DNA from 4 places in the Rhizobium sp. 57MFTsu3.2 genome. Region 3 is predicted to be linked to each of the others. Evidence: predicted binding sites of a transcription regulator. Region 3 holds the regulator's gene; each other region holds the start of a gene.
The links. Region 3 encodes PhoB, which activates phosphate uptake and scavenging genes when phosphate is short. Its sites were predicted from a motif close to TGTCATNNANCTGTCAT; they were not measured.
Positions count from the first base shown of each region.

Region 1 (7,823 bases), on a different contig from region 3:
GGCAACGCTGTGGGCCGAAGGCGGCAAGCTGTTCACACATCCGGGTGACAGCCCGCACATCGATCAAGGCGCCGGGCATTTCTAGTAGACGGCCTTGCAACGCATAACGTTCCTTGTCGCCCGCAACACACCGTTGCGGGCGAAACTCTTTCGGGAGCTAGCGCCACACAAGGGCGACCGAAAGAGCCAGAGCCAACGCCATCGCGATATTGAAGAACCGCGCCGAACGTGGGGTGCGTAGAAACTGTGCCACGAGAGCGCCGAGGACAAGCCATACGAACCCGGCGGGAAACGCGGCGGCTGCGAACAGCGCCCCCATCCACAAGGCGCCACGTGCTTCAGCGTGCTGTGAAGACACAAGGAAGGTGCTGCCTGCGCTCAGCGCAACCAGCCAACCTTTCGGGTTTAGCCACTGGAATAGAAAAGCCTGCCGAAATCCAACCACGCGCCTCTGGCCATCCGCTTCAACAGTACCGGCATTGGCGATCTTCCAGGCAAGCCACAACAGAAACAGAGATCCTGCCAACTTCATCGCTATTACGATCGCCGGCGCCGCGGCGACAATTTCTCCGACACCGAAGGCGCTTAGAACAATCATTGCGCCCATGCCAAGCGATGCACCGAGCGGACAGCCGATGCCTCTCAAAGTGCCGACAGCAGCACCTGTGGACAGGACCAGAGTGTTACTGGGTCCCGGTGTAACCGCCGCGATAAACGCAAACAGCAAAAACGCCAGTGTCTGCCCTGTATCCATCATACTCTCCTCGTCATTTCGAAAACGGGAGAACATTTACGACTGGCGTGCCTGCTCGTATTGTACGTCTGTGCGCATGGCGTTTTCCTGGGAGCGCGAAATCTGGGCCCCCCAGGAAACGCTACCGCAACCCGCAGGAGGTCGCGGCTCCGATATCAGATCGTGAAAACTTCGCTCCGCAGAATGTCCCAGCTGTCCTTGTCGGGCGCAATCAGCAAGCCACCACTGGTGTGATGCGGAAGGTAAGGCGAACCGTCAAAACGGGCCGCATGCGCGCCAGCCTCGATGCTGATCAGGGTGCCCGCGAGATGGTCCCAGGGCATGAGCTTATTATACATCAGATAGTGGACGTGACCGCCCGCAAAGGCGCGGTACTCATGGGCAGCACAGCGATAGTTGGCAAGGAACCGAACCTTGGCCAGATTGGCAAGGATCTCGCTGCGCTTCGGCTTCGGCAGGAAGCCCGTCGATGCCATGCCGACCATCTCCTCCAGCGCGACGGGCGCTGCAACGGCGAGCCGCTCCGCCTCCCCGCCAGGACGCCGAAGCCACGCGCCACCGCCCTTCTCCGCCATTACCCAGTCATCGCCCATCGGGTCGTAGATGATGCCGGCAACCGTTTCGCCCTTGGACACGACGGACGCCATCACGCCGAAGGCCGGAATGCCGGATGCGAAATTGAAGGTCCCATCGACGGGATCGACCACGATGGCAAGGTCCGCTCCCTCGAGCTTGCCGAGCAGATCAGGATCCGCCGCGACCGACTCCTCTCCGATGAACACGGCATCCGGCCAGAGTGCAGCGGCTTCAGCCTTAATCATCCGCTCCGCCTGCAGGTCCGCCTCCGTCACCAGATCGGTCGCTTCGCTCTTGGCGCGCACGTCATCGCTTCCAAGTCGACGGAAGCGCGGCAATATCTCTGCCTTCGCCGCCCGCCTCAGGAGATCGGCAAGCGTCGTTACATCTATCGTGGAACTCATGGACTTTCCTTCTTTGCCGTGGGCGCCGACTATTCACTCTTCGGCGCGGTCTCTCCGGCCATCAGGCCAGCGAAATCGAAAAGCTTGGGATCGAGCAGATGCGACGGGTTCACATGCGCAAGCGCTCTCAGCATCGTATCCTTGCGGCCCGGCATACGCCGCTCGATATCGGCGAGCATGTCCTTCATCGCATTGCGCTGCAGCCCGTCCTGGGAGCCGCAAAGATCGCATGGAATAATCGGGAACTGCATGGCAGCCGCGAACTTCGCCATGTCGTCTTCCGCGCAATAGGCGAGCGGGCGCAGCACCACGAGGTTGCCCTCGTCATTGAGCAATTTGGCCGGCATCGAAGCGAGCCGCCCGCCATGGAAAAAGTTCATAAAGAAGGTTTCGAGAATATCCTCGCGGTGGTGGCCGAGCACCAATGCGTCACAGCCCTCCTCCTTGGCAATCCGATAAAGATTGCCGCGACGTAGGCGCGAACAGAGCGAGCAATAGGTCGCTCCTTCAGGAACCTTCTCCTTCACGATGGAGTACGTGTCGCGATACTCGATGCGGTGCTTGACGCCGACCTTGGTGAGATATTCAGGCAGGATATGCTTTGGGAAGTTCGGCTGGCCCTGGTCGAGATTGCAGGCGATCAGTTCCACCGGCAGAAGACCGCGCCACTGCAGGTCGAGAAGAAGGGCGAGCAATCCATAAGAGTCCTTGCCGCCGGAGAGACCGATCAGCCAACGCGTCTGCCCCTTCAGCATTGCAAAATCGTCGAATGCCTGTCTGACGTTCCGCAACAGCCGCTTGCGCAGCTTGTTGAACGACACCGAGTCAGGAGCTTCGGCAAAGAGCGCGTGCGCGATCGCCCCATCCGCGTTCGGCGTTTCCAGCTCATCGGCAATGTTGGCTGCGATGTTCATTTTCTCGTCCAATCAGACTCTGCCTCCGCCTTAGCAGAAAGCGTCACGACAACCCAGCATCAATCGCCGAAAACAGACCAGCCAGTGCGGGCCGCCAGCATTTCGAGCGCGACAGCACCGAGCTGCGAGTTGCCGACCTCGTTGAGCCCCGGCGACCACACCGCAATCGAGGCAATGCCGGGCGCCACTGCAAAAATACCACCGCCGACACCACTCTTGCCGGGGAGACCGACGTGATAGGCAAAGTCGCCGGAACCGTCATAGTGGCCGCATGTCAGCATCAGCGCGTTGATACGTCGCGCCCGCTTCGGCGACACAACGGAGTGGCCAGTCATCGGATTGCTGCCGCGTGCGGCCAGAAACAGCCCGGCCTTCGCCAGCTGCTCGCAGGTCATCGACAGGGCGCACTGGTGAAAATAGACGCCAAGCACGTGTTCGACTGGGTGATCGAGGTTGCGATAGGCCCGCATGAAGTTTGCGAGCGCGAAATTGCGGTAGCCCGTCTGTGTCTCGGACCTTGCAACGCGATCATCGATGGTGACCGACTCGTCATCGGCGAGATAGCGGACGAAGCGCAGCAACTCACCAATAGCCTCGCGTGGCGCATGGCCGGCCATGACAACATCGGTCACGGCAATTGCCCCCGCGTTGATGAAGGGATTGCGTGGAATGCCCTGCTCGTGCTCGAGCTGGACGATCGAGTTGAACGCCGAGCCCGAAGGCTCGCGGCCGACCCGCTTCCACAGTCCCTCGCCGACCTTGCCGAGTGCAAGCGTCAGCATGAAAACCTTCGAGATGCTCTGGATGGAGAACGGGACATCGGCATTGCCGACGCTGTAGACCTTGCCATCCACGGTGACGACCGCTAGGCCGAACTGGTTTGGGTCGACCTTGGCGAGTTCCGGAATGTAGTCCGCAACCTTGCCCTCGCCGATACGGGGGGTCAGCTCCTTGTGGATGCTATCGAGAACTGCCTGCAAGTCCGTCATCGTATCTCCCCAGATAACAAAAAAGCCGCCCCAGGAGGCGGCTTTTCCGTATGCGAAAACGCCTCGCGATTAACGCGAATAGAATTCGACCACCAGATGCGGCTCCATGACGACCGGATACGGTACGTCGCCGAGCGCCGGAACACGAGCGAAGGTAGCAACCATCTTGTTATGGTCAGCTTCGATGTAGTCCGGAACGTCGCGTTCAGCCAAGCCAACAGATTCCAGAACGGAAACGAGCTGCTTCGACTTCTGACGAACTTCGATGACGTCGCCAGCCTTGCAACGGTAAGAACCGATGTTTACGCGGACGCCGTTCACGGTCACGTGGCCGTGGTTGACGAACTGGCGAGCAGCGAAAACGGTCGGAACGAACTTGGCGCGATAAACGATCGCGTCAAGACGAGACTCCAGAAGACCGATCAGGTTTTCCGAGGTATCGCCCTTGCGGCGGTCGGCTTCAGCGAAGATCGCGCGGAACTGCTTCTCGCGCAGGTCACCGTAGTAACCCTTCAGCTTCTGCTTGGCGCGCAGCTGCACACCGAAGTCAGAGAGCTTGCCCTTGCGGCGCTGACCGTGCTGGCCCGGGCCGTATTCGCGGCGGTTCACCGGGGACTTAGGACGGCCCCAGATGTTTTCGCCCATACGGCGGTCAATCTTGTACTTGGACGATTCGCGCTTGCTCATCGTATTTCCTTTCAGAAAGTTAGAACGGTCTGTTGCCAAACCGCGTGAAGGAAACACGCCCTCCTTTGATCTTCTTTCGAGGATCCGACAGGATCATCCCATTACGCGAACAGGACAAATCCACGGGACATGTCAAATGAAACACCGGACATCTCTGCCCGGTGCTGGGGCGGTCTTTAGGGCGAAGTCGCTGGAATGTCAATCACAATTCCACGTTTTCGCCCGTGGCATTCGCCGACGCGGCCTACTTCGCGCTGGCCGTCTCGGTCTTCAGGCCGAGCGCGTCGCTGATCGTATAGAACAGATCCGTCTGGTCCGTCAGGCCAGTGACATTGGCAGCGCGCGGCCCGTAAGCAGCAATGCGAAGCTGCGAGCCGGTATGGCCCTGGTCATCCGCATCGTCGGAGTTGCCGTAGCTCACGGCCATCACGGCGCCGTCCTTCGTCATCAACGCTTCCGTCAAGCCCGGAGCCTTGGCGTCGGCATCGATGATCTGGCTCGCGTGCGCATGATCGGCGGTGATGATGACGAGCGTGTCGCCGGCTTCTTGCGCAAACTTCAACGCTTCCTGAACGGCTTCATCGAGATCAACCGTTTCGCCGATCTGGCCGCACGGGTTGGCGGCATGATCCTGCTTGTCGATCGACGCTCCCTCGATCTGCAGGAAGAAGCCCTTCTCGTTCGTCCTGAGCAGTTCGATCGCCTTGGCCGTCATCTGTGCCAACGTCGGGGTTGCCGACGTGCGCTTCTCGTTGGGCTTGCAGACGACCGGCTCCTTCTCGACATTGCCGTAATGGCTGGCCTTCGGGCCTTCCCAGCGAACCGGCATATTGCCCTCGGCAAACAGGCCGAGTACCGGCGCACTGTCGTTCGCCTGCTTAACGGCCTGGAGCTCGTCAAGGTTCGAGACGATCTTGTAGCCTCGTTCCTCCGCCTGCTGGCGAAGCGTCTTGTCCTTCCATTCGCCGGCCTTGGCGGTCTCGCCGAAGCTCTTTGCGCCCCCGCCGAGTGTCACGTCGGGGCGCGTATCCAGCAACTGCTCGCTGATCGAACCTTTGCCGCCGTTTTCAAGCGCGTTCGTCGGGCACTTCTCTGTGGTGGATGCCGGGCTGTAGCACTTACGCTGGGTCACGTGCGCGATCTGCACGGCTGGCGTTGCATCCTGCAGTTCGGCTGTCGAGACATTGCCTGTGCCAAGACCGGCAGCCTTTGCCTTTTCGATCAGCGTTTCGTGGCTCTTCTCATGAATGTCGACGCCGATCGCGCCGTTATAGGACTTCACGCCCGTCGCCCAAGCGGTGCCCGAGGCAGCAGAGTCGGTCACATAGGTCGGCTTGCCCGTCTTCTTTTCGAGCGAATAATGCGTGTATTGCCCGGTGACCGGAAGCGCATCGATGCCCTTGAAATACTGGCCCGCGCCGACCGCATAGTTGCGTGCGATGGTGATCTCGGAGTCGCCCATGCCGTCGCCGATCAGGAGGATGACGTTCTTCGGGCGGGTATCGATGAGCGCGGCGCGATAAGCCTCGGTGATGTCGCCGGAAAGGCGGCGTGCGCCACCGGGAGCGCTGAGATCGGCGCTTGCCGCACGTTCCAGAAGCTTGTTCGCCGCATCATCTGCATAGCCAGGCTGAACGGCAACGGTTGCAAGCAGGCCGCCGACGACAAGGCGCAGCAGCTGGTGACGAACGTTGTTTCTCATGACCGAGATCTCCTTTTGATAATCCGCATCGACCGCACGGGTCGCGCGCCTTATCCACCACCCGAATGAAGCTCTTGTGACAAAAGCAACTGCTTCGTGTGACATTAGGGATCGACTATAAACCGGGCACATTGTCCGCGCGCTATTTGCCGTCAATTCGGCCGTCATTCCGCTGCGGAGCGCACCTCATCCACATCAGGCGCATTGGCATCGCCGGGAGCCGTCTGGCAACTCATGTCGGGGAAAGCGACGATGCGCTTGCCGGCGAAGTCCGTGTGCACGACCACAGTCCCCTGCTCCTCGAAATAGCCAAGTAGACGTCTCGCACGCCGGGCCGAGTGGGTGCCGTAAGCGCGCGCAATCCGCGCATCCGAGGGGCATGGTTCGCCACAAATTGCCGCTTTTGCCAACATCAGGAAAACACCCTGAAGATCGTCGGTGACGCCAGAAGAGAGCGACAACGCCATTCCCCAGGCCTCGGTTTCTGCGGTCGCCGCACCTACGCCGGAACGCGAAATCGCCACGCGGCGTCGGAACTCCGACAAAGACATCGGAGCGCCTGGAACCCGGCGCATGCGAAGTCGCACCAGGAACTCCTGGTAAAGCACGGAATCCGTTCGGAATCCGGAGCTCGGATCGTCCAGTATTTCGTTGAGCACCGCCGTCAGCCGCTCCTCCCGTTCCTCGACCGACAGCTCGGGCTGAGGCGCACGCGTCTCCGAAACCGGAGCCGAGGCAGCAGGAGCCGATCGCGACAACTCCGCGAGAATATCGGTGGTCGGCCGTGGTGCGGGCGCGGCGCGCCGAACGATCGGCCGCTGAAATTCTTCCGGATCCGGGGTGAAGATCAGGTCTTCGACGTCCTGCGGTGCGTCCGGCAGCGGCATGAGCTTGGGGCTCGACGAACGCGCCGAGGTCTCGACATTACCGATCTGGATCGGCAGCGGGCGGCGGGACAAGGCCGGCCCAAGCGCAACGAAATTGCCACGCTTCAGGTCGCGGAACATTTCCGCCTGCCTGCGATCCATCCCGAGCAGATCGGCAGCACGCGCCATGTCGATGTCGAGGAAGGTGCGCCCCATCAGAAAGTTCGAGGCTTCCGCGGCCACGTTCTTGGCAAGCTTTGCTAGGCGCTGCGTCGCGATCACGCCGGCAAGACCGCGCTTGCGGCCGCGGCACATCAGGTTCGTCATGGCGCCAAGCGACATCTTGCGGGCATCTTCCGAGACGTCGCCGCCGACCGAAGGCGCAAACATCTGCGCCTCGTCGACCACGACGAGAACCGGATACCAGTATTCGCGGTCGGCATCGAACATGCCGTTGAGGAAAGCGGCTGCGGCGCGCATCTGCTGCTCGATATCGAGACCCTCGAGGCTCAGAACGCAGGAGACGCGATGCTGGCGGATACGATTGGCAATACCGGCCAATTCGGCCTCGGTGCGCTCGCCGTCGACGACGACGTGGCCGAACTTGTCCGACAGTGTGACGAAATCACCTTCGGGATCAATGATGACCTGCTGCACCCACTGCGCTGATTGCTCCAGCAGACGGCGGAGCAGATGCGACTTGCCGGAGCCGGAATTGCCCTGCACCAGAAGACGGGTAGCCAGAAGCTCTTCGATATCGAGCGTGGCCGGATTGCCTCCCGACGCCGATCCCATATCGATACCAACCTGCAATGTTACATTCCTCTTTCAATCAAACACGGCGTCCTAGCAGGTTTGGCCGTGTCTTTGGCAACACGCCCGCGCAAACCCACAGAAGAAAAACGTCAGAAACTTGCCTTCAACATTCGCG
Region 1 is NZ_JDWI01000003.1:217,534-225,356, reverse strand. It holds gene AF71_RS05195 (multidrug effflux MFS transporter) at 1-85, shown strand, start outside; gene AF71_RS05190 (LysE family translocator) at 158-754, opposite strand; gene AF71_RS05185 (inositol monophosphatase family protein) at 910-1,734, opposite strand; gene ttcA (tRNA 2-thiocytidine(32) synthetase TtcA) at 1,764-2,648, opposite strand; gene AF71_RS05175 (glutaminase) at 2,708-3,637, opposite strand; gene rpsD (30S ribosomal protein S4) at 3,707-4,324, opposite strand; gene phoA (alkaline phosphatase) at 4,569-6,026, opposite strand; gene AF71_RS05160 (ATP-binding protein) at 6,191-7,705, opposite strand; gene AF71_RS05155 (MFS transporter) at 7,798-7,823, opposite strand, start outside.
Region 1: phoA (alkaline phosphatase) is a predicted target of PhoB. The motif match lies at 6,092-6,108, and genes of this name have one in related genera.

Region 2 (7,823 bases), on a different contig from region 3:
ACCGCGATCTCTGCCTGGACGCCGGAATGGACGATTACATGTCAAAACCGATCAGCCCGGAACTGCTCGAAGAGAAGCTTGCGCTGTGGCTGCGCGCGAGCGAGCAGCACGCGGGGTCTAGGATTTGATGCCGCAGAGCATCTCGCGTTTTCCGGCAAAGCCGGCACGACGCTCCACCGCAAAGCCGGCGGCGATCAGGTTTCGTCGGACAAAGCCGGCCGCCGCATAGGTCGCGAAGGTTCCGCCTGGCTTCGTCTTCTCGCAGACGAGGCGCATCAATTCCTCAGACCACATGTCGGCATTGCGCGATGGGGCGAAGCCGTCGAGATACTAGGCATCGAAGCCGGCTTGCGCGGCCGCGACGCCTTCGAGAGCATGGCCGCGGATAACGCTGAGCGACGTCTGGTCATCGAGCCGCAGGAAGACGCTTGCTTCCGGCGTTTCCGGCCAGGCGGCCGCCAGGGCTTGCCGCTCGATGTCGATCTCGGCCCAATGAGAAAGCGCACGGTCGATTTCCCCACGCCGCATCAGATAAAGTTCAAACGACATGAAGTGTAGTTGCTGCCCGTTGCGCCGAAAGAGTTTCCATTGCCGCCACGTTTCGGCGAAATTCAAACCTGTGCCGAAGCCGAGCTCACCGATCAGGAAGTCGCCGTTATCCTGCCAGCGCTGCGGCAGACCGTTGCCGGCGAGGAAAACGTGTCCGCATTCCAGCCGGCCATCGGTCTGGCAATAAAAATGGTCGCCAAAGGCCGGTGAATAGGGCATATCGCCGTCGCGCCACTCCAGCGGCTGGTGGAGGCCAGCACTCTTTTCGGGATCAGTATCTGTCATGCCAAAAGCCGATAGTCCGACCGCGCGTTCCGGTCAATCATCGACTGCCCTGCTGATCATCGGTGGCGGTATCATGGGGCTATGGGCAGCGGTTCAGGCGGAACGCCTGGGCATCAATGCATGGCTCATCGAAGCCGGCCGGCTTGGTCACGGCGCGAGCGGCGGCCTGCTCGGGGCGCTGATGCCGCACATGCCGGACAAGTGGAATGCCAAGAAGCAATTTCAGTTCGATGCGCTCGTTTCTCTGGAGGCGGAGATTGCAGCGTTGGAACGGCAGACCGGTCTTTCCGCCGGCTATCGGCGCTCGGGCCGCCTCATTCCGCTGCCGAAGCCGCATTTGCGCGAGATCGCGCTCGGTCATTCCCGGGATGCCAAGCATCGCTGGATCGCCGGCGAGCAGCGCTACCACTGGCGCGTGCTCGACAAGCCTCCCCAGGACAACTGGCTGGACGCAGCGGCAGGTGAAAGCGGCTTCGTGCACGACACGCTTGCCGCCAGAGTCGCGCCGCGGTCGCTCATCGCGCTCCTAGCGGCATCACTGCGCGACGCACGGAGCGTCCGCGTTACCGAAAACGTTTCGGTCGATGATCTCGCTCTTGAGCGCAAGGTTGCGATTACCAGTGCAGGTGACATTGCTTTCAGACAGTGCATTGTCGCTGCCGGCCACCAATCCTTTCCATTGCTGCAGCGGTATACCGGTGGCCTTGTGAAGCCGCTGGGCCAGCCCGTCAAAGGCCAGGCAGCCCTGCTGAAAGTCGACATAGCCCCGTCCTTGCCGACGATCTTTCGCGACGGGCTGTATATCGTTGCGCATGAGGGCGGCCATGTCGCCGTCGGCAGCACCAGCGAGAATCGCTTCGACGAACCATTCTCGACGGACGAGCAGCTCGACGCGCTGCTTGAGGCATCTGCCCAATTGGTGCCGGCGTTGCGAGGCGCGCCCGTTGTTGAGCGGTGGGCCGGTCTGCGGCCGAAAGCGATCGATCGTGATCCGATGATCGGCGTCCATCCCGACCATGCCGGCCTGATCGCATTGACCGGCGGCTTCAAGGTCAGCTTCGGCCTGGCGCACCGTCTGGCTGCGGCAGCGATCCACCTCGCGGCCGGCCGCCAGCCGCCCTTCGCGCTGCCGGAAAGCTTCTTGCTCGCCAATCACATCTGCGTCGCTTCACGCTAAACGTGAATTAGCACCTCCTGCCTTTCGTTATTCTGTCATGCAAATCACCTATCTGCTAGCGCAACCGCGGCGCCGACGGAGGGCTGTGCCGTTTGTTCGACGGAGGAAATTGGATGCGCTATGCCATTTGCTTTACACCCGCTGCGAGCGACCCGCTTTCGCACGTGGCTGCAAACTGGTTGGGTCGAAACGTGTTCTCTGGCGAGATGGTCGAGCCGACAGCGATCCGCGGCCTGAGCATTCACGAGATTGCCTTCCATACGGCGCTACCGCGCCGCTATGGCTTCCAAGGTGTTCTGAAGGCGCCCTTCCGCCTCGCCGCTGACGTAACGGAGGCGCAACTTCTGCGGGATCTGATGCGCTTCTGTGGAACGCTGACGCCGTTTCACATCCATCAGCTTGAGGTGGCGAGGCTCGGTGTATTCTACAGTCTCGTTCCGTCGCGGCCTTGCGAACATGTCCACTATCTTTCCAGTGCCGTCGTTCAAGAGTTCGACCGATTCCGGGCGCCGTTGAGCGAGGCAGAAATCGAGCGGACGGACCCGGGTGGCCTGTCGGCGGCGCAGTTCGCCAATCTGTATCGCTGGGGCAGCCCTTTTGTGATGGACGAGTTTCGCTTTCATATGCCGCTGACCGGTCCTGTCAGCCACTGCGACATGCCACGGGTCGAGCAGGCGCTTCGGAACGCCTTCGAGCCAGTCCTCGCCGATCCCGTCAAGGTCGCCAATGTCGCGCTGATGGTCGAAGAGGGGAATGGCGGGCCGTTTAGCGTGCATTCGCTGCATCCGATGGGCAAGGTCAGCGCACGTCGAGATCGTGTTCCTACACTGGCCTAAGAGTTTGCGCCGCAAAGGCAAAACTCTGTTGCGTACTTTCCGTCTCGACATTCCTTCTCTGGATGCTACCGTTTCGCCGACTTTCAGGAAGGTGATTTCATGGTATCCGAAACTTATCCGCGCAATCTGATCGGTTACGGTCGCAACACGCCCGACCCGAAGTGGCCGGGCGATGCCTGCGTGGCCGTTCAGTTCGTTATCAATTACGAAGAAGGCGGCGAAAGCTGCATTCTCGATGGCGATCCTGCCTCCGAAAACCTTCTGTCGGAAATTGTAGGTGCCGCGTCCTGGCCGGGTCAGCGAAACCTCAATATGGAATCGATTTACGAATATGGCTCGCGCGCCGGGTTCTGGCGCTTGTGGCGCATGTTCACGGAGCTCAAGGTTCAGGCCACCGTTTATGGGGTGACGCTTGCTATGGCGCGCAACCCGGAGGCGGTCGCGGCCATGAAGGAAGCCGGTTGGGAGATCGCCAGCCACGGGTACCGCTGGCTTGAGTACAAGGACTTCCAGGAAGACGTCGAGCGCAAGCATATCCAGGAAGCCGTGCGCCTCCACACGGAACTGACCGGCGAACGTCCCTACGGAATGTACCAAGGCAAGCCTTCGGACAACACGCTGCGCCTCGTCATGGAAGAGGGCGGTTTCCTTTATTCCTCTGACTCTTATGCCGACGATCTGCCGTTTTGGGTGAAGGGTGTCGATGACAACCCGTTCCTGATCATACCCTATACGCTCGAGACGAACGACATGCGCTTTGCAACGCCGCAAGGCTTCAATTCCGGCGATCAGTTCTTCACTTACCTCAAGGATGCCTTCGATACGCTGTATGAAGAGGGGAAGGCCGGCAGCCCGAAGATGATGTCGGTTGGCCTGCATTGCCGTCTCGTCGGTCGTCCCGGTCGCGCCGCAGCGTTGAAACGCTTCATCGAATATGTGCTGAAGCACGACAAGGTGTGGATACCCAGGCGAATCGAGATCGCGCAGCATTGGCATGCCCACCACAAGCCGGAGACAATCTGATGCTTTCGCGGGACGAGTTCGTGTCACGCTACGGCGGTGTCTTTGAACATTCGCCGTTCATTGCCGAGCGTGCCTATGACGACGGTTTCGTCGGCGACGAACTGACGGTGGATCGTGTCCACACGGCGCTCGTCGCCATCTTCCGGGCGGCGAGTCCGGAGGAGCGGCTCGGCGTGCTGAGTGCCCATCCCGATCTTGCCGGACGTCTCGCGATAGCGGGTGAGCTTACCGAAGACAGCAAGAAAGAGCAGGCAGGCGCCGGGCTCGATCGGCTGAGCGCCGCGGAACATGGCCGCTTCACCGAGCTCAACACGGCCTATGTCGAAAAGTTCGGCTTTCCCTTCATCATCGCGGTTAAGGGCCTGAACAAGGATGACATTCTGGCTGCCTTCGAAAAGCGCATCGACAACACGCGCGATGAAGAGTTCGAAACAGCCACCGCACAGGTCGAGCGTATCGCGTTTCTGCGCCTTGAGATGATACTGCCGGGGCGTTGAGACAGGCAGCTCCTTGGTGCTTTTCTCTTTTGCGCCCGTGACTTATAGTTGCGCCATGAGGCCATCCGAAGTGCTGGAGAAGAACAGGCAGGCGATCCGCGAAGTGACGAAGCGCTTCAACGCGGCGAACCCACGTGTCTTCGGCTCCGTGGCGCGCGGCGAGGACCGGCCGGGCAGCGATCTGGATATTCTGGTGGATGCGCTGCCGGGCAGCACATTGTTGACGCTGGGCGGCTTGCAGGACGCACTGGAACAGATGATGCTGGGTACGTCCATCCATCTGCTGACGCCCGGCGACTTTCCCGAACCCGTGCGTATCCGTGTCCTTTCGGAAGCGAAGCCCATATGAGCCTCGAGCGAATTTCCTACCTGCTGGAGCGCATGCGGCAAGCCGCTACCGATGCCCATCAAATGGTCACCGATGTCAGTAAGGAGCACTTTCTGGCTGATATCATCCTTCAGCGGGCGGTCGGAATGAGCCTCCTGATGGCTTCGGAGATCGCTGCACAACTCATAAAGATCCATCCCGAGTTTATGGTAGAGCACCCCGAGTTCCCTTGGGGCGCGATGCGAGGCATGCGCAATCGTATTGCTCATGGCTATTTCGACATCGATCTCGACAAGATTTGGGCGACCGCGAAAGACGATGTTCCCGACCTGCTCTACAGACTTGACCTCGTGCGCAATTGGCGTGCCGAAGGCGAATAAAGACATGTCTCAAATCCTCGATATTGTTCCGCTGACCAAATCCGCCTTTGCGCCCTTCGGTGATATCATCGAAGCCGATCCGGTAACGATGCGCTATATCAACAACGGAACGACCGAGCGCTTCCATGCGCTTGCCGCTGCCGAAGCGGCAGGCGAGGGCGCGCGTGTCATCATCAACCTGTTTCGCGGCCAGCCGCGCCACTTTCCCTATGAAGTTGACATGATGGAGCGGCATCCGTTCGGCAGCCAGAGTTTTTCGCCTATCTCCGGCCGCCCCTATCTCGTCGTCGTCTCCGAGGACGAGGGCGGCAAGCCCGGTCGTCCGCGGGTGTTTCTGGCGCGGGGCGATCAGGGCGTGAACTATCGCCGCAATACCTGGCACCACCCGTTGATGTCGCTTGGCGCCGTAAGCGATTTCCTTGTTGTCGACCGCGAGGGACCCGGCAACAATCTGGAAGAATACTTCTTCGAAAGGCCCTTCATCATCAGCGAGCCGAGCCTATGACCGGACTGACCACCCACGTACTAGATACCGCGTCCGGCAAGCCGGCCGAGGGATTGCGGATCGATCTCTTTCACCTTGAAGGAGAGGTCCGTCGCCATATGAAGACGGTCAAGACCAATTCCGACGGCCGCGTCGACGGCGGGCCGATCCTGATCGGCGATAGCTTCAAGGCGGGGACTTATGAACTCGTCTTTCATGCCGGAGACTATCTGCGCGCCGAGGGTATTGCTCTGCCACACCCGGCCTTTCTGGATCTCGTGCCCATCCGCTTCGGTATTGCCGACGTCACCGCGCATTACCACGTGCCCTTGTTGATCTCGCCTTACGGCTATTCGACCTATCGCGGTAGCTAGGTGATGCGGTTTGCGGCGATCGCGGATGTACACGGCAACCATCTGGCGCTCGAGGCGGTGCTGGCCGATATCGCGGCGCAGGGCGTTACCGAGATCGTCAATCTCGGCGATTGTTTCAGCGGCCCGCTGACGGCAGGGCGAACTGCGGAGCTTCTGCGGGAGCGAGACATGCTAACCGTCCGCGGCAATCACGATCGCTATCTGATCGAACAGCGGCGCGAGGCCATGCATCTTTCGGACACGGCAGCGTTTGATCAGCTGACGGCGGACGACCTGCAATGGTTGCGCGGCCTGCCGACGAGCGCCGTTTATCGGAGCGAGGTCTACCTTTGCCACGCGACGCCTGCGAACGACAGCACCTATTGGCTGGAATCCGTGTCTACGGAAGGCCATGTCTTCCTGAAGCCGCTTGCAGAGATCGAGGCGTTGGCCACGGGCGCGGATTTCCCGCTGATCCTCTGTGGCCATAGCCATATCCCGCGACTGGTTCGCCTCAGCGATGACAGGCTGATCGTCAATCCCGGCAGCGTCGGCTGCCCGGCCTATGACGACGATCGACCGCATTACCACAAGGTCGAGACCGGCCACCCGCTGGCGTCCTATTGTATCCTGGAAAAGGGCGAGACCGGCTGGCTCCCTGCCTTCCGCACGGTCGCCTACGACTACATGGCCATGTCGCGCCTCGCAAATGAAAACGCCCGCCCGGATTGGGCAGGCGCGCTCGCGACCGGTTGGATGCCGTAGCTTCTTTTCTTACTGCCGACCGAGCAGTATGGAAGAATTGACGTCGTTGATGTCGCGCTTGCCGCAGAGCGCCATGGTGATGTCCATCTCCTTGCGGAGGATGCTGAGCGCGAGTGTAACGCCGTCCTTACCCATGGCGCCGAGGCCGTAAAGGAAGGGGCGGCCGATATAGGTGCCCTTGGCGCCGAGGGCGACTGCCTTCAACACGTCCTGGCCGGAGCGGATGCCGCCGTCGAGATGCACTTCGATCTTGTGGCCGACCGCATCGACGATTGGCTCCAGCATGCTGATCGAAGAGGGGGCGCCGTCGAGCTGGCGACCACCATGGTTGGAAACGATGATGGCGTCGGCGCCTGTTTCTGCTGCTGCCTTGGCGTCCTCGACGTCGCAGATGCCCTTGATGATCAGCGGGCCGCCCCACTGCTCCTTGATCCAGGCGACGTCGGCCCAGGAGAGCTGCGGGTCGAACTGTTCGGCGGTCCAGGAGGAGAGCGACGAGAGATCGGAAACATTCTTGGCGTGGCCGACGATGTTGCCGAAGCTGCGGCGCTTGGTCTGCAGCATGTCGAGGCACCAGAAGGGGCGTGTCGCCATCTGCCAGATGTGCTTCGGCGTGAACTTCGGCGGGGCGGAGAGACCGTTGCGCAGGTCCTTGTGGCGCTGGCCGAGGATCTGCAGGTCAGCGGTCAATACGAGAGCCGAGCACTTCGCCGCCTTGGCGCGGTTGATCAGGTTGAGCACGAAATCCTTGTCGCGCATCACGTAGAGCTGGAACCAGAATGGCCTGGTGGTAACCGAGGCGACATCCTCGATCGAGCAGATGCTCATCGTCGACAGCGTGAAGGGAACGCCGGCTTCTTCCGCAGCACGGGCTGCCAGCATTTCGCCGTCTGCGTGCTGCATGCCAGTCATGCCAGTCGGGGCGAGCGCCACTGGCATCGACACTTTCTGGCCGATCATGGTCGTTTCAAGTGTCCGGTTCGTCATGTCGACGAGGACGCGCTGGCGCAGCTTGATCTTGGCAAAATCGCTCTCGTTCGCCTGGTAGGTCGACTCCGTCCAGGCACCCGAATCCGCATAGTCGAAAAACATCTTCGGGACGCGGCGCTGGGCGAGGCTCTTGAGGTCGGCGATTGTGAGAGGAGT
Region 2 is NZ_JDWI01000020.1:99,861-107,683, reverse strand. It holds gene AF71_RS20450 (response regulator) at 1-128, shown strand, start outside; partial or broken gene mnmD (tRNA (5-methylaminomethyl-2-thiouridine)(34)-methyltransferase MnmD) at 118-834, opposite strand; gene AF71_RS20440 (FAD-binding oxidoreductase) at 833-2,011, shown strand; gene AF71_RS20435 (DUF1045 domain-containing protein) at 2,125-2,847, shown strand; gene puuE (allantoinase PuuE) at 2,947-3,870, shown strand; gene uraD (2-oxo-4-hydroxy-4-carboxy-5-ureidoimidazoline decarboxylase) at 3,870-4,367, shown strand; gene AF71_RS20420 (nucleotidyltransferase family protein) at 4,423-4,716, shown strand; gene AF71_RS20415 (HepT-like ribonuclease domain-containing protein) at 4,713-5,075, shown strand; gene AF71_RS20410 (ureidoglycolate lyase) at 5,080-5,580, shown strand; gene uraH (hydroxyisourate hydrolase) at 5,577-5,933, shown strand; gene AF71_RS20400 (metallophosphoesterase family protein) at 5,937-6,677, shown strand; gene AF71_RS20395 (alpha-hydroxy acid oxidase) at 6,687-7,823, opposite strand, start outside.
Region 2: AF71_RS20435 (DUF1045 domain-containing protein) is a predicted target of PhoB. The motif match lies at 2,034-2,050, and genes of this name have one in related genera.

Region 3 (7,823 bases):
GCCGCAACGATCATCCGCAGGCCGACATCGTCGCCAAGCAGATGAAGGGTGGCTCGACACTGGTCGCCATCGAACTCAAGGGCGGCAAGGAAGCAGCTTTCGCGCTCCAAAACGCCTTGCAGGTCGTCAAGATCTCCAACAATCTGGGCGACGCCAAGAGCCTGATCACGCATCCGGCTACGACGACGCACAAGAACCTGACCGACGAAGCACGGGCGGAGCTCGGCATTTCCGGCGGTACCGTTCGTCTTTCCGCCGGCATCGAGGACACGGACGACCTGATCGAGGACTTCGCCCAGGCTCTCGCAAAAGTGAACGCCTGATCAGCCGACATCGGCCGGATCGACGCAAATCCGGCCGACCGCCACATGCTGCTTTGCCCCACCCAAGACAGGTCAAAGTCAGGCTTAAGTGGCGAAACTTCTTGCCTTTACAGGCATTACGGACGTGATCGACTATCGGTTTATTGACGGATCGGCTGTCGTATAAGATACCGGTAACGTATATTGACTATGGTGTAGGCATGTACCGCGCCCTTACACGAGACATTGAAGTCGTCGTCGAACCTTTTTATCTGGAGGAGCAATCCGATCCGGAAGACGATCGCTATGTCTGGGGCTACCGGATCGTCATCAGCAACAATTCCGACAAGTCCGTGCGACTGGTGAACCGCTATTGGAACATCACCGACCAGAACGGCCTCGTCGATGAGGTCACGGGCGCCGGCGTCGTGGGCGAACAGCCGCGGCTCGCGCCCGGCGATACCTATGAATATTCCTCGGGCTGCCCGCTGGATACGCCGTCGGGGCTGATGTTCGGCCACTACCAGATGGAAACGGACGAAGGCGAGCTTTTCAATGTCGAAATACCCGCCTTCTCACTGGATTCGCCAGGGCTGCTGAGAGTCCTGAACTGATCACTCCGCAGGCTCTGCCACCTCTTCCACTTCGAAACGATAGGTCGTCGAGCAGAATTCGCAGGTGACCGAAATTGCGCCGTCTTCCTGACTGGCATCAATTTCCGCCGCCGAGAAGCCCTTCAGCACCCCCTTGATCTTTTCGCGGGAACAGCTGCACCGATCGAACACCTCGCGCGGTTCGTAGACGCGAACCCCACGCTCGTGGAACAGACGATATAGCAGCCGCTCGGTGCCGACTTGCGGATCCGTCAGTTCGTCGGCGTCGATCGTGTCGACGAGCGAGCGGGCTTCCATCCAGGCATCGTCTTCCTTGTGGGTGCCGCCAGTCCTATCGCCGTCGCCGCCGTGAAGATCCGGCTGGCGCATGCGCTCCGGCGCTTCCGGCAGGAACTGGGCGACAAGACCGCCAGCCCGCCAGCGGTGGCGCGGCTTGCCCGCGTCGTCGCGATCGAAGAGTTCGGCAGCAGCAAGACGCACCCGCGTCGGGATCTGCTCAGACTGGCGGAAATAGGTGCCGGCAATCTCTTCAAGGGTCGCACCGTCGAGCGCAACGATACCCTGGTAGGGTTGGGAAAACTTGCCCTGATCGATCGTAAAGGCCAGCATGCCCTTGCCGAGAAGCTGTTCGGGCTCGATCTGCCCTGCCGCAACGGCCCTGTCGAGGAGGCCCTGGTTGAAGCGGGCGTAGGCACGCACGTTCTCAGGCGTCGAGAAATCGCAAACAAGCAGGTCCACCGGGCCGTCGCCCTTGGTCTGGACCGTGAACTTGCCTTCAAATTTCAGCGACGTGCCGAGCAGCACCGTCAGCACAACGACTTCGGCAAGAAGCCGCGCGACGGGCGCAGGATAGCGATGGCGCTCGAGGATCGCGTCCAGCATCGGCCCGAGCTGGACGGCGCGACCGCGCACATCCAGTCCCTCAACCTGAAACGGAACGACATGATCATCGCCGGCGAAATTGAATTCGCCGAGGGTGGCTGCAGGTTCTGCCATGGTCTTCTCCTAGTCTGAGAGCGGCAGACAAGGGTGTCCATCCGCTCGCACGGCCACCGGGCCTTCCGGCCAAACGTGGCGTCCAGTATGGTTCAGATCGCGCCCAGGCACCAAGCAAGAATCGACTTCTGCGCATGAAGACGGTTTTCCGCTTCATCGAAGACCACGGATTGCGGGCCGTCGATCACCTCGTCCGTAACTTCCTCACCACGATGGGCGGGCAGGCAATGCATGAACAATGCATCCTTGTCGGCCTGCGCCATCAAAGCCGAATTGACCTGATAAGGCTGGAATACGTTGTGACCACGGGCCCGATGTTCCTGATTCATGGAGACCCAGGTATCGGTCACCACACAATCGACGCCGGCGACCGCACGGTCTGCATCATGGTAAAGCATGATTTCGGCGCCCTCATTGCGGGCCCAGTTCAGATAGTGATCCTTTGGCTCGGAACCAAGGGGCACCGCCATATTCATGCGGTAGCCAAAACGCGCGGCTCCTTCGACCAACGAATGCAGCACGTTGTTGCCGTCGCCGGTCCAGGCGATCGTCTTGCCCTTGATCGGGCCGCGGTGCTCTTCGAAGGTCATGACATCAGCCATGATCTGGCAGGGGTGCGTATCATCCGTCAATGCGTTGATGACAGGAACGGTTGCATGCTCGGCGAGCTCCAGCATGCGGGCATGATCAGTCGTGCGGATCATGATCGCGTCGACATAGCGCGACAGCACCTTGGCCGTGTCACCGATCGTCTCGGCGCGGCCAAGCTGCATTTCTGTGCCCGACAGGAACAGCGTCTCGCCCCCGAGCTGGCGCATGCCGACGTCGAAGGACACGCGGGTGCGCGTCGAGGGCTTTTCGAAGATCATCGCCAGCATCTTGCCTGATAGCGGCTTGTCGCCCTGCCCGGCCTTGAAGGCCTGTTTGCGCGAGATTGCGTCATCCATGATGAGCCGTAGGTCGGATGCCGCGACGGCGGAGAGATCGAGGAAGTGTTTGGGGGAAGCCATTATCGTTACCTATCACGCCCGCCTTCCGACAGGCACTATTCATTAAGCCGTCTTCTTGACCTTCGCAGCGCGCACGCTTTCGGCGGCGCGTTCGAGGCGGGCAAGGCCCTCGCGGGCTTCGTCAGCAGTGACGACCAGAGGCGGCAGAAGACGAATGACATTGTCGCCAGCGGGTACGCCGAGCAGATGGGCGTCACGGATCGCCTGCAGCAGTTCGGAGGACGGCACGGCGGCCTTGACGCCGAGCAGCAGCCCCTCGCCCTTGATATCCTCGATGATATCAGGATAGCGATCCTTGAGCGAGGCCAGCCCTTGGCGGAATACCAGCGAGACGTCACGCACCTGCTGCAGGAAGCCCTCCGCGAGGATCACGTCGAGCACGGCACTGCCAACTGCCATGGCGAGCGGATTGCCGCCATAAGTGGAGCCATGCGTGCCGGCCTTCATGCCGGAAGCGGCCTCTGCCGTGGCAAGGCAGGCTCCGAGCGGGAAGCCGCCGCCGATGCCCTTGGCAACCGCCATGATATCGGGGGTAGCGCCTGACCACTCATGCGCAAAGAGCTTGCCCGTGCGGCCCATGCCGGTCTGCACTTCATCGAAAATCAGCAGCAGACCATGCTCGTCGCAGATCGCGCGAAGTGCCTTCAGGAACTCGTTCGTCGCCGGGCGGACGCCGCCTTCCCCCTGAATAGGTTCGATGAGGATCGCGGCCGTTTCATTTGTGATGGCGCTGCGGACTGCATCGAGATCACCGAACGGCACCTGATCGAAGCCGGGCGCCTTGGGACCGAAGCCTTCGAGGTATTTCTCCTGGCCACCGGCGGCAATCGTCGCCAGCGTACGGCCATGGAAGGCGCCTTCAAAGGTGATAATATGGAACCGCTCGGGATGGCCCTTGGAAAACTGATAGCGGCGCGCGGTCTTGATCGCGCATTCCAAGGCTTCCGCGCCGGAGTTCGTGAAGAACACCTTATCGGCGAAGGTCGCATCGGTCAGCCGCTTTGCCAGTGTTTCCTGACCCGGGATCTCATAGATGTTGGACAGATGCCAGACCTTGTCGGCCTGCTCCTTCAGCGCGCCAACCACATGCGGATGGCTGTGGCCAACGGAGGTGACGGCAACGCCCGCGCCGAAATCAAGATATCGCTCGCCCGTTTCGCTGATCAGCCACACGCCTTCTCCTCGCTCGAACCGCAGCGGGGCACGAGAGTAGGTGTCGTAAAGCGCGGCTTCAGCCATGGCGCGATCTCCTATCAGCAATCATCAGCAGCCGGACTCCGGCTAAGGAAAGCAGGTCCGGAAAATTAAAAATGCCGCCTTTCGGCGGCGAGCAGCACTATTTACTTTTCGCACTGCAATGTCAACAAAACTGAGGTTTCGCTGCATGCGTCAAGCAGCCATCCCGAGGCGCTCGACCTATCAACAACTATGTTGCATAAATGACTCTCACGCCCAGCAAGTTGGGGAAAACTTGAAAATCGATTCCCCGAGATTCAACCGACTCTTGTCACGGAGTCGGCCTCACACTAGGTTAAAACTCAATTACTAGGCTGCATGCGGCGGAACTAGTCACCAAAATTTGAGTAAGCGTTTCTTGCCTCGGATACGTCCGTGGCAACGGTGAAGGATTCTGCCTACACCAACGCTAATAAGGCGGAGACAGGGGCATGAACTGGACAGACGAGCGCGTTGAAAAACTGAAGAAGCTGTGGTCCGAAGGCCTGAGCGCCAGCCAGATCGCAGCACAACTTGGCGGTGTAAGTCGTAACGCCGTCATTGGTAAAGTCCATCGTTTGAGTCTGCCCGGCCGTGCCAAGGCCGGCGGTTCGACGACCACCGTCAGAACCCCCAAGCGCACGACTTCGGCGCCCCGCGCCACGAACTACGCCTCGCGGATCACCACACGCACCGTTACCCGCCAACAGGGCGCGACGATGCTCAAGGAAGAGATCGAAATCGATACGGTGGAGGAAGTCCGCTTCCGTCCGGCCGCAAATGTAATCGTTCCGATTTCTCGCCGCCTTGGCCTCACCGAGCTCACCGAGCGCACCTGCAAGTGGCCGGTCGGCGATCCGCTCAATGACGACTTCCACTTCTGCGGTTGCGAGTCCCCGGACTCTTCCCCGTATTGCACGTATCATCAGCGCATGGCCTACCAGCCGGTCAACGAGCGCCGCAAGGCCGCTAACCGGGTCGCCTGACCCGGAAGCCGGATAAGGAATAAAGAAAACGGGCCCTCGCGGGCCCGTTTTTCGTTGTAAGGGAAAGACCTCTCAGGCTCTCGCCTGAAAGGATCAGGCTTCCATCGAATAGCCGGCACCGCGCACGGTGCGGATGACGTCCTGCATGTTGGAAAAGTTCAAAGCCTTGCGCAGGCGGCCGACATGGACGTCAACAGTACGCTCGTCGACATAGATGTCGTGACCCCAGACGCCGTCGAGCAACTGCGAACGCGAGAAGACGCGGCCGGGCGATGCCATCAAGAACTCGAGAAGGCGGAATTCGGTCGGGCCGAGGCGGACTTCGCGGCTCTTGCGGTGAACGCGGTGCGTCTCGCGATCCAGCTCGATATCGCCGCACTTCAGCAGCGTCGAGAGCACCTCGGGCTTGGCACGACGCAGCATCGCCTTGACGCGAGCGACAAGCTCCGGCGTCGAGAACGGCTTGACGACGTAATCGTCAGCACCGGTCGAGAGGCCGCGAACCCGTTCGCTTTCCTCGCCACGGGCGGTCAGCATGATGATCGGCAGGCGCTCGGTTTCCGGCCGCATGCGCAGGCGGCGGCAGAGCTCGATGCCAGACACGCCCGGCAACATCCAATCGAGGATGAGAAGGTCCGGCGTGCGTTCCTGAAGCCGGATCTCGGCCTCGTCGCCGCGCAGGATGGTATCGACCTCAAAGCCTTCGGCCTCAAGGTTATAGCGGAGAAGCACGCTCAGCGCTTCTTCGTCTTCAACGACAGCTACTTTAGGGATCATTCGTTTCGGTCTCCTGGGGGCGCGGTCGCGGAATGACTATTCAGTGACTGCGCCGACGGTGTTGGCGGTATCGTCCTTCGGACGTTCGCCTTCCGGCTGGGCACCGGTGGCCATGTAGTAGATCGTTTCGGCAATGTTGGTGGCGTGGTCGCCGATGCGCTCGATGTTCTTGGCGCAGAACAGAAGATGCGTGCAGCTGGTGATGTTGCGCGGATCTTCCATCATGTAGGTGAGCATTTCACGGAACAGCGAGGTGTACATCGCGTCGATTTCCTCGTCGCGCTCACGGACCGATTTTGCTTTGTCGGCAGCACGGCTCGTGTAGACGTCGAGGACTTCCTTGAGTTGGACGAGGGCGAGCTCGGACAGGTGCTCGAGGCCGCGGGCGAGCTTGCGCGGCACGCCGGCGCTCTGTACGGCAATGACGCGCTTGGCAGTGTTCTTGCCCAGGTCGCCGACGCGCTCCAGGTCTGCCGCGATGCGGATGGAGCCCATGATCTCGCGAAGATCGGCCGCCATCGGCTGGCGGCGGGCGATCGTGACGATCGCCTTGTCGCCGATCTCGCGCTCCGCGTGGTCGAGGATCACATCGTCCGAGATGACCTTCTGGGCAAGAGCCGTATCGCCGTTTACGAGCGCGCGTACGGCATCCGAGACCATCTGCTCGGCCAAGCCGCCCATTTCCGAGATACGGCGGGACAGGAACTTCAAATCATCGTCGTAGGCAGAAAAGATATGTGTCGATGCCATAGGGCTCATCCTTGAATATCGTAAGTGCTACCGAGACGGCCGATCAACCGAAGCGGCCCATGATGTAGTCCTGGGTGCGCGGATCGTCCGGGTTGGTGAACATCTTGTCGGTGTCATTCTCCTCGACGAGGTTGCCAAGGTGGAACATGGCTGTGCGCTGCGAAACACGGGCGGCCTGCTGCATCGAGTGCGTCACGATGACAATCGTGTAGTTCTCGCGGAGCTCGTGGATGAGCTCCTCGACCTTGGCCGTTGCAATCGGATCGAGTGCCGAGCATGGCTCGTCCATCAGGATGACTTCGGGGCTGACGGCGACGGCGCGGGCGATGCAGAGGCGCTGCTGCTGACCACCGGAAAGACCGGTGCCGGCTTCGTGAACGCGATCCTTCACCTCATTCCAGAGGCCGGCGCGCTGCAGGCTGTGTTCGACGATCTGGTCCATGTCGGCCTTCGACTTGGCGAGCCCATGGATACGCGGACCGTAGGCGACGTTTTCGTAGATCGTCTTCGGGAACGGGTTGGGCTTCTGGAACACCATGCCTACACGCGCGCGAAGCTCCACAACGTCGATATCCGGATCGTAGATATCTTCGCCATCGAGCGTGATCTTGCCAGTGACGCGGCAACCGTCGATCGTGTCGTTCATGCGGTTCAGGCTGCGCAGGAAGGTGGACTTGCCGCAACCGGATGGGCCAATCAGGGCGGTCACCGTGTTTTCACGGATGTTCAGCTTCACGTCGAACAGCGCGCGCTTCTCGCCGTAGTAAACGGAGACGTCCTGGCCGATCATCTTGTAGGGAATGGTGTTCATCTTCTGATCAACCGCTTTCTCAACTGCTGCTTCCGTCAACATGTTCATAATGTTTACTCCGTTTACCAGCGGCGCTCAAAGCGACGACGCAAGAGGATGGCTCCGAGGTTCATGAGGATCAGGAATAGGAGCAGGACGATAATGGCGCCGGAGGTCCGCTCGACGAAGGCGCGTTCGGCTTCATTGGCCCACATGTAGACCTGCACCGGCAGGGCCGTCGAAGGCTCCATGGGCGTCGCCGGAGCATTCGCGACGAAAGCGACCATGCCGATCAAAAGCAGCGGCGCCGTCTCCCCGAGCGCGTGCGCCAGACCGATAATCGTGCCGGTCAGGATACCGGGCATCGCAAGCGGCAGGACGTG
Region 3 is NZ_JDWI01000001.1:7,154-14,976, forward strand. It holds gene AF71_RS00040 (O-succinylhomoserine sulfhydrylase) at 1-323, shown strand, start outside; gene apaG (Co2+/Mg2+ efflux protein ApaG) at 524-916, shown strand; gene AF71_RS00050 (Hsp33 family molecular chaperone) at 917-1,912, opposite strand; gene argF (ornithine carbamoyltransferase) at 2,005-2,922, opposite strand; gene AF71_RS00060 (aspartate aminotransferase family protein) at 2,965-4,161, opposite strand; gene AF71_RS00065 (GcrA family cell cycle regulator) at 4,590-5,123, shown strand; gene phoB (phosphate regulon transcriptional regulator PhoB) at 5,217-5,900, opposite strand; gene phoU (phosphate signaling complex protein PhoU) at 5,937-6,650, opposite strand; gene pstB (phosphate ABC transporter ATP-binding protein PstB) at 6,694-7,509, opposite strand; gene pstA (phosphate ABC transporter permease PstA) at 7,524-7,823, opposite strand, start outside.

Region 4 (7,823 bases), on a different contig from region 3:
GCGCTGCACGGGATGCTGTCGAACGTCACCTACCCCTCGGTTTCGGGCACGGGCGTCTCGCGCGATTTCGTCGAGCTGCCGTCGCAGCTTTACGAGCACTGGCTGACGGTGCCCGCGATCCTGAAGCAATATGCCGTGCATTTCGAAACCGGCGAGCCGATGCCGCAGGCCCTGCTCGACAAGGTTCTGGCCGCGCGCACCTTCAATTCCGGCTTCAATACGGTCGAGTTCACCTCGTCTGCGCTTGTCGACATGGCGTTCCACACCCGCGACAAGGTGGAGGATCCGATGGTCGTGCAGACGGAGGTCTTGTCGGAGCTCGGCATGCCGAAGTCGATCGTCATGCGGCATGCCTCGCCGCACTTCCAGCACATCTTCTCGGGCGGCTATTCAGCCGGCTACTATTCCTACATGTGGTCCGAAGTGCTCGATGCGGATGCCTTTGCCGCCTTCGAGGAAACCGGCGACGCGTTCAATCGCGAGATGGCGGCCAAGCTCAAGGACAACATCTATTCCGTCGGTGGCGCGATCGATCCTGAGGATGCCTACAAGGGTTTCCGCGGCAAGCTGCCAAGCCCGGATGCCATGCTGGTGAAGAAGGGTCTTGCGACCTTTGAAGAACTGTCGGGCAGCGACGCCTGAGGCGGCAGGTATTGCGCGTCATCGATACGCGACGGCTAAAGTATTGATGGAAGACGGCTTCTTGCCGCTTCGTCACATGACTGTCATTGAAGGTTAATAAGCAACCGGCATCGATTTTCAACCGATGCCGGTTTTTTCATGACCCCTCAACCTTCAGAGACCAATGCGGCCGTTTCGACGGCCGGCGTGGAATTGCACTATGGGGCGACCCCCGTTCTGAAGGGCATTGATATCTCGCTTTCCAAGGGCAAGACGCTGGCGCTGCTTGGGCCGTCCGGTTGCGGAAAGACCACTCTTCTGAGGCTCGTCGCCGGACTGCTCGCGCCTACGAAAGGTTCGATCGCGATTACCGGACGCACCGTTGCCGATGCCGCAACTGGCGCCTTCTCGCCGCCGGAAAAGCGCAACCTCGGCATGGTATTTCAGGACTATGCGCTCTGGCCGAACATGACCGTTGGCGGCAACGTCTCCTTTCCGCTCGAAATGCGCGGCGTCGGTAAATCCGAACGGCAGTCGCGGACGATGCGGGCGCTCGAACGCGTCGGTCTCGGTGCTTATGCCGACCGCCGGCCGAGCGATCTTTCCGGCGGCCAGCAACAGCGTGTCGCGATCGCGCGAGCGATCGTTGCCGAACCGCAGCTCATTCTCTTCGACGAACCCCTGTCCAATCTCGATCGCGAACTGCGTGAAAACATGGTCGGCGAACTTGCCGAGCTGATCGCGACGCTCGGCCTGACGGCAATCTACGTCACGCACGATCATAGCGAGGCGCTGACGCTGGCGGATGATGTTGCCGTCATGCGTGGCGGGCTGATCGAGCAGCTGGCATCGCCCGACGAGCTGATCGAGAAGCCCGCAACGCCCGAGGTGGCCGACTTCCTGCGCCTCGGCGGTGTCGCCGAACTCGAATACCGCGACGAACACTGGTTCTTCAAAGGTAGCGGCCTTGCATTGCTGCGCGGCGTCGATGGTGTCGATTGCGCCGTTCGCGTCCTCATCCCCACCGGATCGATCAGCGCGGGCGAGATCCTGCCAGGCACACTTGCCGCAACGGTGCTGCGTTCGCAGTTCCGCGGGGATGGTCATCTGGCGACCGTCTCGCTGGTCGGCGCCGAAAAGATCGAATTGCAGGTTTTGAGCCGCGCCAAGCTGCGGCCCGGCGAGGGCATCGGTCTGTCGATCGATCCCGGCCAGATCCGCTGGTTCGGCAAAGAAATTCATTTGTCCAAAGAGGAGAATTTGGAGCATGCTTAAGTCGTTGAAGAGCATCACTTTCGGCGTTCTCGCCGTAACGTTGATGGCGGGCGTCGCCCACGCCGACATCACGGTCTATACCGCCGGTCCGCAGGGGCTGATCGACAAGCTGTCGGCCGGCTTCACCAAACAGACTGGGGTCAGGGTCAATGTCTTCCAGGCAACGACCGGCAAGGTCATGGCCCGTATCGAAGCAGAAGCCTCGAACCCTGTGGTCGACGTTCTCATTTCGGCTTCCTGGGATACGGCAACCGACTTCGCCAAGCGCGGCTGGCTCGTGTCCTACAGCAGCCCGAACGCCGCCAGGGTTCCTGATTTCCTGAAGACCGACACGGCCGTTGCCCAGGGCATCTCGGCGCTCGGCATCGCCTGGAACACCAAGAGCGGCACGCCGAAGCCCGCCGAGTGGGCCGACCTGACGAAGCCCGAATACAAGGACCTCGTCAATATTCCGGATCCGGCGCAATCCGGCTCGTCCTTCGAGCTGACGGCGGCACTGGCCGGCCAGGACGACTTCAAGCTCTTCAAGGATCTGAAGGATAATGGCGCGATCATCGCCGGCGCCAATGCCGAGGCTCTGAACCCGGTTCTGCAGGGTGCCAAGGCCGCTGTCTTCGGCGCCGTCGATTACATCACGCTCAACGCCAAGGAAAAGGGCGAGGCCATCGATGTGATCTTCCCGGAATCCGGCACCGTCATCGCGCCGCGTCCGGCGATGATCCTCAACTGGTCGAAAAACCAGGACGAGGCGAAGAAGTTCATCGACTACATGCTATCCGACGAAGGCCAGACGCTCGTTGCCGACCAGATGCTGATGCCGGCTCGTACCGACATTCCGGCAAACCGTCCGCTGATCAGCGATCTGAAGCTGCTGAAGTACGACACCGCTGCCGTTTACGGCAAGCGGAAGGAAACGCTGAAGCAGGTCACCGACACGTTCGGCGGCAAATAAGGGCAGGGCGATGAGGACGAACGATAGTAGCGGTGCTGCGCCGGCCGCCTGGCTGGCGATCGCGGGCTTGACCGTTGTCGTCGCCGTTCCATTCATCGCCGTTGTGCTTCAGGGCATCTTCCCCAACATCGGACAGGGCTCGTTCGCGGGCCCTTTCTCCTCGCTTGCTGCGACGCTTTTCGATAGCGCGCTGATCGACATGGCCGGGAACACCATTCTGCTCGGCAGTTGCGTGGTGCTGGCCTCGGCGCTGGTGGCGGTGCCGCTCGGCGTGTTTCGGGCACTCTACCGCATTCCGCTTGCACCGCTGTGGGATGTGCTCCTGCTCGTCCCATTCATGATCCCGCCCTACATCGCGACGCTTGGCTGGATCATGGCGCTGCAGCCGCGCGGCTATCTTCAGCAGATCGCGGGATTTAACCTCGCGCCCTTCCTCTTCTCGCTCTTCGGCATGACCATGGTCATGGCCTTCAATACCTTTCCGGTGGTCTATTTCGCCGTGTCGCGCACGGTTGAGGCTGTTGGTGCGCGTTATGCGGATGTCGGCCGCGTCTTTGGCGCGTCGCCGGCGCGCGCCTTCTTTCGGATCACGCTGCCGCTGTCGGCGCCCGGGCTCGTTGCCAGCCTGATGCTGGTCTTTGCCGCGGCGATCGAGGAATACGGTACGCCCGCTGCCCTTGGTCGTCGTGCCGGCTTCCAGGTGCTGGTCACCGGTATCGACCTGCGGATCTCGGATTGGCCGATCGATCTGCCTGGAGCGGCGATCCTGTCGATCCTGCTCGTCGTCATGTCTCTGCTGACATTCCTGCTGCAGCGATGGATCCTCGCCCGACGCTCCTATCAAACGGTGGGCGGCAAACCTGCTGCCAAGGACAAGCGACCGCTTGGGGCGATGAAGGTTCCCGTGATGATCGCCTTTGCCGTGGTTGCCTTCCTGGCAACGGGCGTGCCACTGCTATCGATCCTGCTCACGGCGCTGTCGCGGACGATTTCCGGTGGTCTGGCGCTCGACAACATCAGCGCCGAAAACTTCCTGTCGGTCTTCAACAACATTGCCGGCGCTCTGGGGGCGCTCGCCAACAGCTTCTCGCTTGGCATCGGCACGGCCTTGATTACCGGGCTCATCGGCGTGCTGGCCGCCTATACGGTCGTCAAGACGAAGATCCGCGGACGCGTGGCGATCGACACGATGACGATCCTGCCGAATGCGCTGCCGGGCATCGTCGTTGCCGTCGGGCTGATCCTTGCCTGGAACATGCCATGGCTGCCGGCGACCCCCTACAACACGGCATTCATCCTGCTGCTCGCCTATTGCTGCATACTGCTGCCGCAGCCGGTGCGCTATACGACCGCGGCCTTCCAGCAGATCGGGGATAGCCTGGAAGCGGCGGCCCGGGTCTTCGGCGCAAGCGGGGTAACCGCCTTTCGCCGCATCCTCCTGCCGCTCGTCTTCCCGAGCCTTGCTTCGGCGATGCTATTGGTCTTTGCGCTCGCCTCGCGCGAACTGGTGGCCTCGGTTGTCGTGGCGCCTGTCGGCATGCAGACGATCGCCACCTTCATCTGGCGCCAGTTCGAACAGGGATCGATCGGGCTCGGCATGGCGATGGCCTTCATCGCTATCCTCATCACGACGCTCTTGCCGCTTCTGCTGCTGACGCTGCTTCGCCGCAGTGGTTTGGTGGCGGAATAGCGCCTCACCGGCGACGCCTCGTAGCAAAACTGTCGCTGAAGTTTCGAAAAACCGTCATGCCGCCTTCAAACGCATGACATGACAGCCGCCATAGGTTCGGCCCTCCCGTTAGCCGGATAGACCTTGGCATGACATTGACTGAAACAACCCGCCGACGCTTCCTCTCATCCATGGGCGCCGTTGGCGGATTTGCACTGGCGGGGCTGGCGATGCCCTACTATGCGCGCGGCTCGTCAAGTCGCCCGGTCTTTACAGCAGGCGTGCAATCCGGCGATGTCGATGCGAATTCGGGTATGGTCTGGGCGCAGGTGAACCGGCCGGCACGACTGCATGTCGAGTATTCGACGAGCGACCGGTTCGCCAACGCGGTGCGCGTCGCGCCCATAGACGTGACACCGGGCACCAATCTTGCGGGAAAGCTGCTGCTCCAGAATCTCCCTGATGATCAAGAGATCTTCTATCGCTTTCGTGCGGCCAACCTGCAGGACCTCAACGACCTGTCGGAACCCATCCATGGACAGTTTCGCACGGCGCCGGCGGGCAAGCGCAGCATCCGCTTCGCGTGGTCTGGGGATACGGCCGGCCAGGGCTGGGGCATCGACGAGGAGGGGATGCGCACCTATTCGACGATCGCCTACCATCGCCCGGATTTCATGATCCATTCGGGCGACACTATTTACGCCGACAATCCGATCACGGACGAGGTCAGGCTGCGAGATGGCGGCGTTTGGAAAAACCGCGTCGTCACCGAGGCAAAGCGCGACATCGCGCAGACGCTCGACCAGTTTCGCGGCCAGTGGACCTATAATCTGCTCGACGAGCACGTGAAGGCGTTCAATGCGGTCTGCCCTGTCTTCTACCAATGGGACGATCACGAGGTGCTGAACAACTGGTCGCCCTCGACCGACCTCCGTGATGATGATCGCTACAAGGAAAAATCGATCGCCACGCTTGCTGCCCGCGCAAGCCGTGCCTTCCACGAGATGACGCCGATCCGTTACGTGGCCGATGAGCCCGGTCGGATCTACCGCAAGGTGTCTTACGGTCCGCTGCTCGATGTCTTCTTCATCGACCTGCGCTCCTATCGCGGCCCGAACAGTCATGGGCTCGATGCCGAGTCGACGCCGGAGTCGCGGCTTTTGGGCGAGCGCCAGCTGGCGTGGCTGAAGCGGGAACTGGTGCGCTCGACCGCGACCTGGAAGGTGATCGCCTGCGATCTGCCGATCGGGCTGGTGATCTGGGACGATTACGGCCACCGGACGGGCAGCGAGTCGATCTCCAACGGCGACAATGGCGCCCCGCTTGGCCGCGAGCTGGAGTTCGCCGATCTGCTGCGCTTCATCCGCGATGCCGGCATAGCGAACATGATCTGGCTGACAGCCGACGTGCACTACACGGCTGTACACTATTACGATCCCGGTAAGGCCAAGTTCCGCGAGTTCCTGCCATTCTGGGAGTTCGTTGCGGGTCCGCTGCATTCCGGAACCTATGGGCCGCAGGAACTCGACATGACTTTCGGACCGGAGGTGAAGTTCATGAAAGCCGCACCCGGCGGTGCGGAGCAGAACCTGCCGCCGTCGGCAGGCATGCAGTTCTTCGGGCTTGTCGACATCGACGGGCAGACCGAGCAACTGACCGTGAGGCTGATGGATCGGAACGATACCGAGCTGTGGCGGACGACGCTCGATCCGCAGATATCGAGTTGACGTCCATGCATGGCAGGCAATCCGGCCTCCCCCCTTTCGCAAACGCGAAAAACACTGTATGAGCCGCCCAAATGAAATTGGCGCCTTCTCCCAGCGCGGCGCCCCAGCTTCAGAGATATAGACATATGGCACTTCGCAACATCGCGATTATCGCGCACGTTGACCATGGCAAGACGACACTGGTTGACGAACTCCTGAAACAGTCCGGCTCGTTCCGCGAGAACCAGCGCGTTGCAGAACGCGTCATGGACTCGAACGACCTGGAAAAGGAACGCGGCATCACGATCCTTGCCAAGGCGACATCGGTCGAGTGGAAGGGCGTTCGCATCAACATCGTCGACACCCCCGGCCACGCCGACTTTGGTGGTGAAGTCGAGCGTATTCTCTCGATGGTGGACGGCGCGATCGTTCTGGTCGACTCCTCCGAAGGCCCGATGCCGCAGACCAAGTTCGTCGTCTCCAAGGCGCTGAAGGTCGGCCTCCGTCCGATCGTTGCGATCAACAAGATCGACCGTCCCGATGGCCGCCATGAAGAAGTCATCAACGAAGTATTCGACCTCTTCGCCAGCCTCGACGCGACCGACGAACAGCTCGACTTCCCGATCCTCTACGGTTCGGGTCGCGATGGCTGGATGAACGTCAATCCTGAAGGCCCGAAGGACCAGGGTCTGGCACCGCTGCTCGACCTCGTGCTCAACCACGTTCCGGAGCCGACGGTTGCCGAAGGCCCGTTCACGATGATCGGCACGATCCTCGAAGCCAACCCCTTCCTCGGCCGCATCATCACCGGCCGCATCAATTCCGGCTCGATCAAGCCGAACCAGGCTGTCAAGGTTCTCGGCCAGGATGGCAAGCTGATCGAATCCGGTCGTATCTCCAAGATCCTCGCCTTCCGCGGCATCGAGCGCACCTCGATCGATGAAGCGCATGCAGGCGACATCGTCGCGATCGCCGGCCTCTCCAAGGGCACGGTTGCCGACACCTTCTGTGATCCCGCGATCACCGAGGCGCTGACCGCGCAGCCGATCGATCCGCCGACCGTCACCATGTCCTTCATCGTCAACGACAGCCCGCTCGCCGGCACCGAAGGTGACAAGGTCACCTCGCGCGTCATCCGCGACCGCCTGTTCAAGGAAGCAGAAGGCAACGTCGCGCTGAAGATCGAAGAAGCCGAAGGCAAGGATTCGTTCTACGTCTCCGGCCGCGGCGAATTGCAGCTCGCCGTTCTGATCGAAACCATGCGCCGCGAAGGCTTCGAGCTCGCCGTGTCGCGTCCGCGCGTCGTCATGCACCGCGACGAGAACGACCAGCTGATGGAGCCGATCGAGGAAGTCGTCATCGACGTCGATGAAGAGCATTCCGGCGTCGTCGTGCAGAAGATGTCCGAGCGCAAGGCTGAAATGACCGAGCTGCGTCCTTCGGGCGGCAACCGCGTTCGCCTGGTCTTCAACGCGCCGACCCGCGGCCTGATCGGCTACCAGTCGGAACTCCTGACGGATACGCGCGGCACTGCCGTGATGAACCGCCTGTTCAAGGACTACCAGCCTTACAAGGGTGAAATCGGCGGCCGCACGAACGG
Region 4 is NZ_JDWI01000008.1:192,495-200,317, reverse strand. It holds gene AF71_RS11795 (M3 family metallopeptidase) at 1-642, shown strand, start outside; gene AF71_RS11790 (ABC transporter ATP-binding protein) at 781-1,896, shown strand; gene AF71_RS11785 (ABC transporter substrate-binding protein) at 1,889-2,848, shown strand; gene AF71_RS11780 (iron ABC transporter permease) at 2,859-4,538, shown strand; gene AF71_RS11775 (alkaline phosphatase D family protein) at 4,667-6,244, shown strand; gene typA (translational GTPase TypA) at 6,370-7,823, shown strand, end outside.
Region 4: AF71_RS11775 (alkaline phosphatase D family protein) is a predicted target of PhoB. The motif match lies at 4,591-4,607, and genes of this name have one in related genera.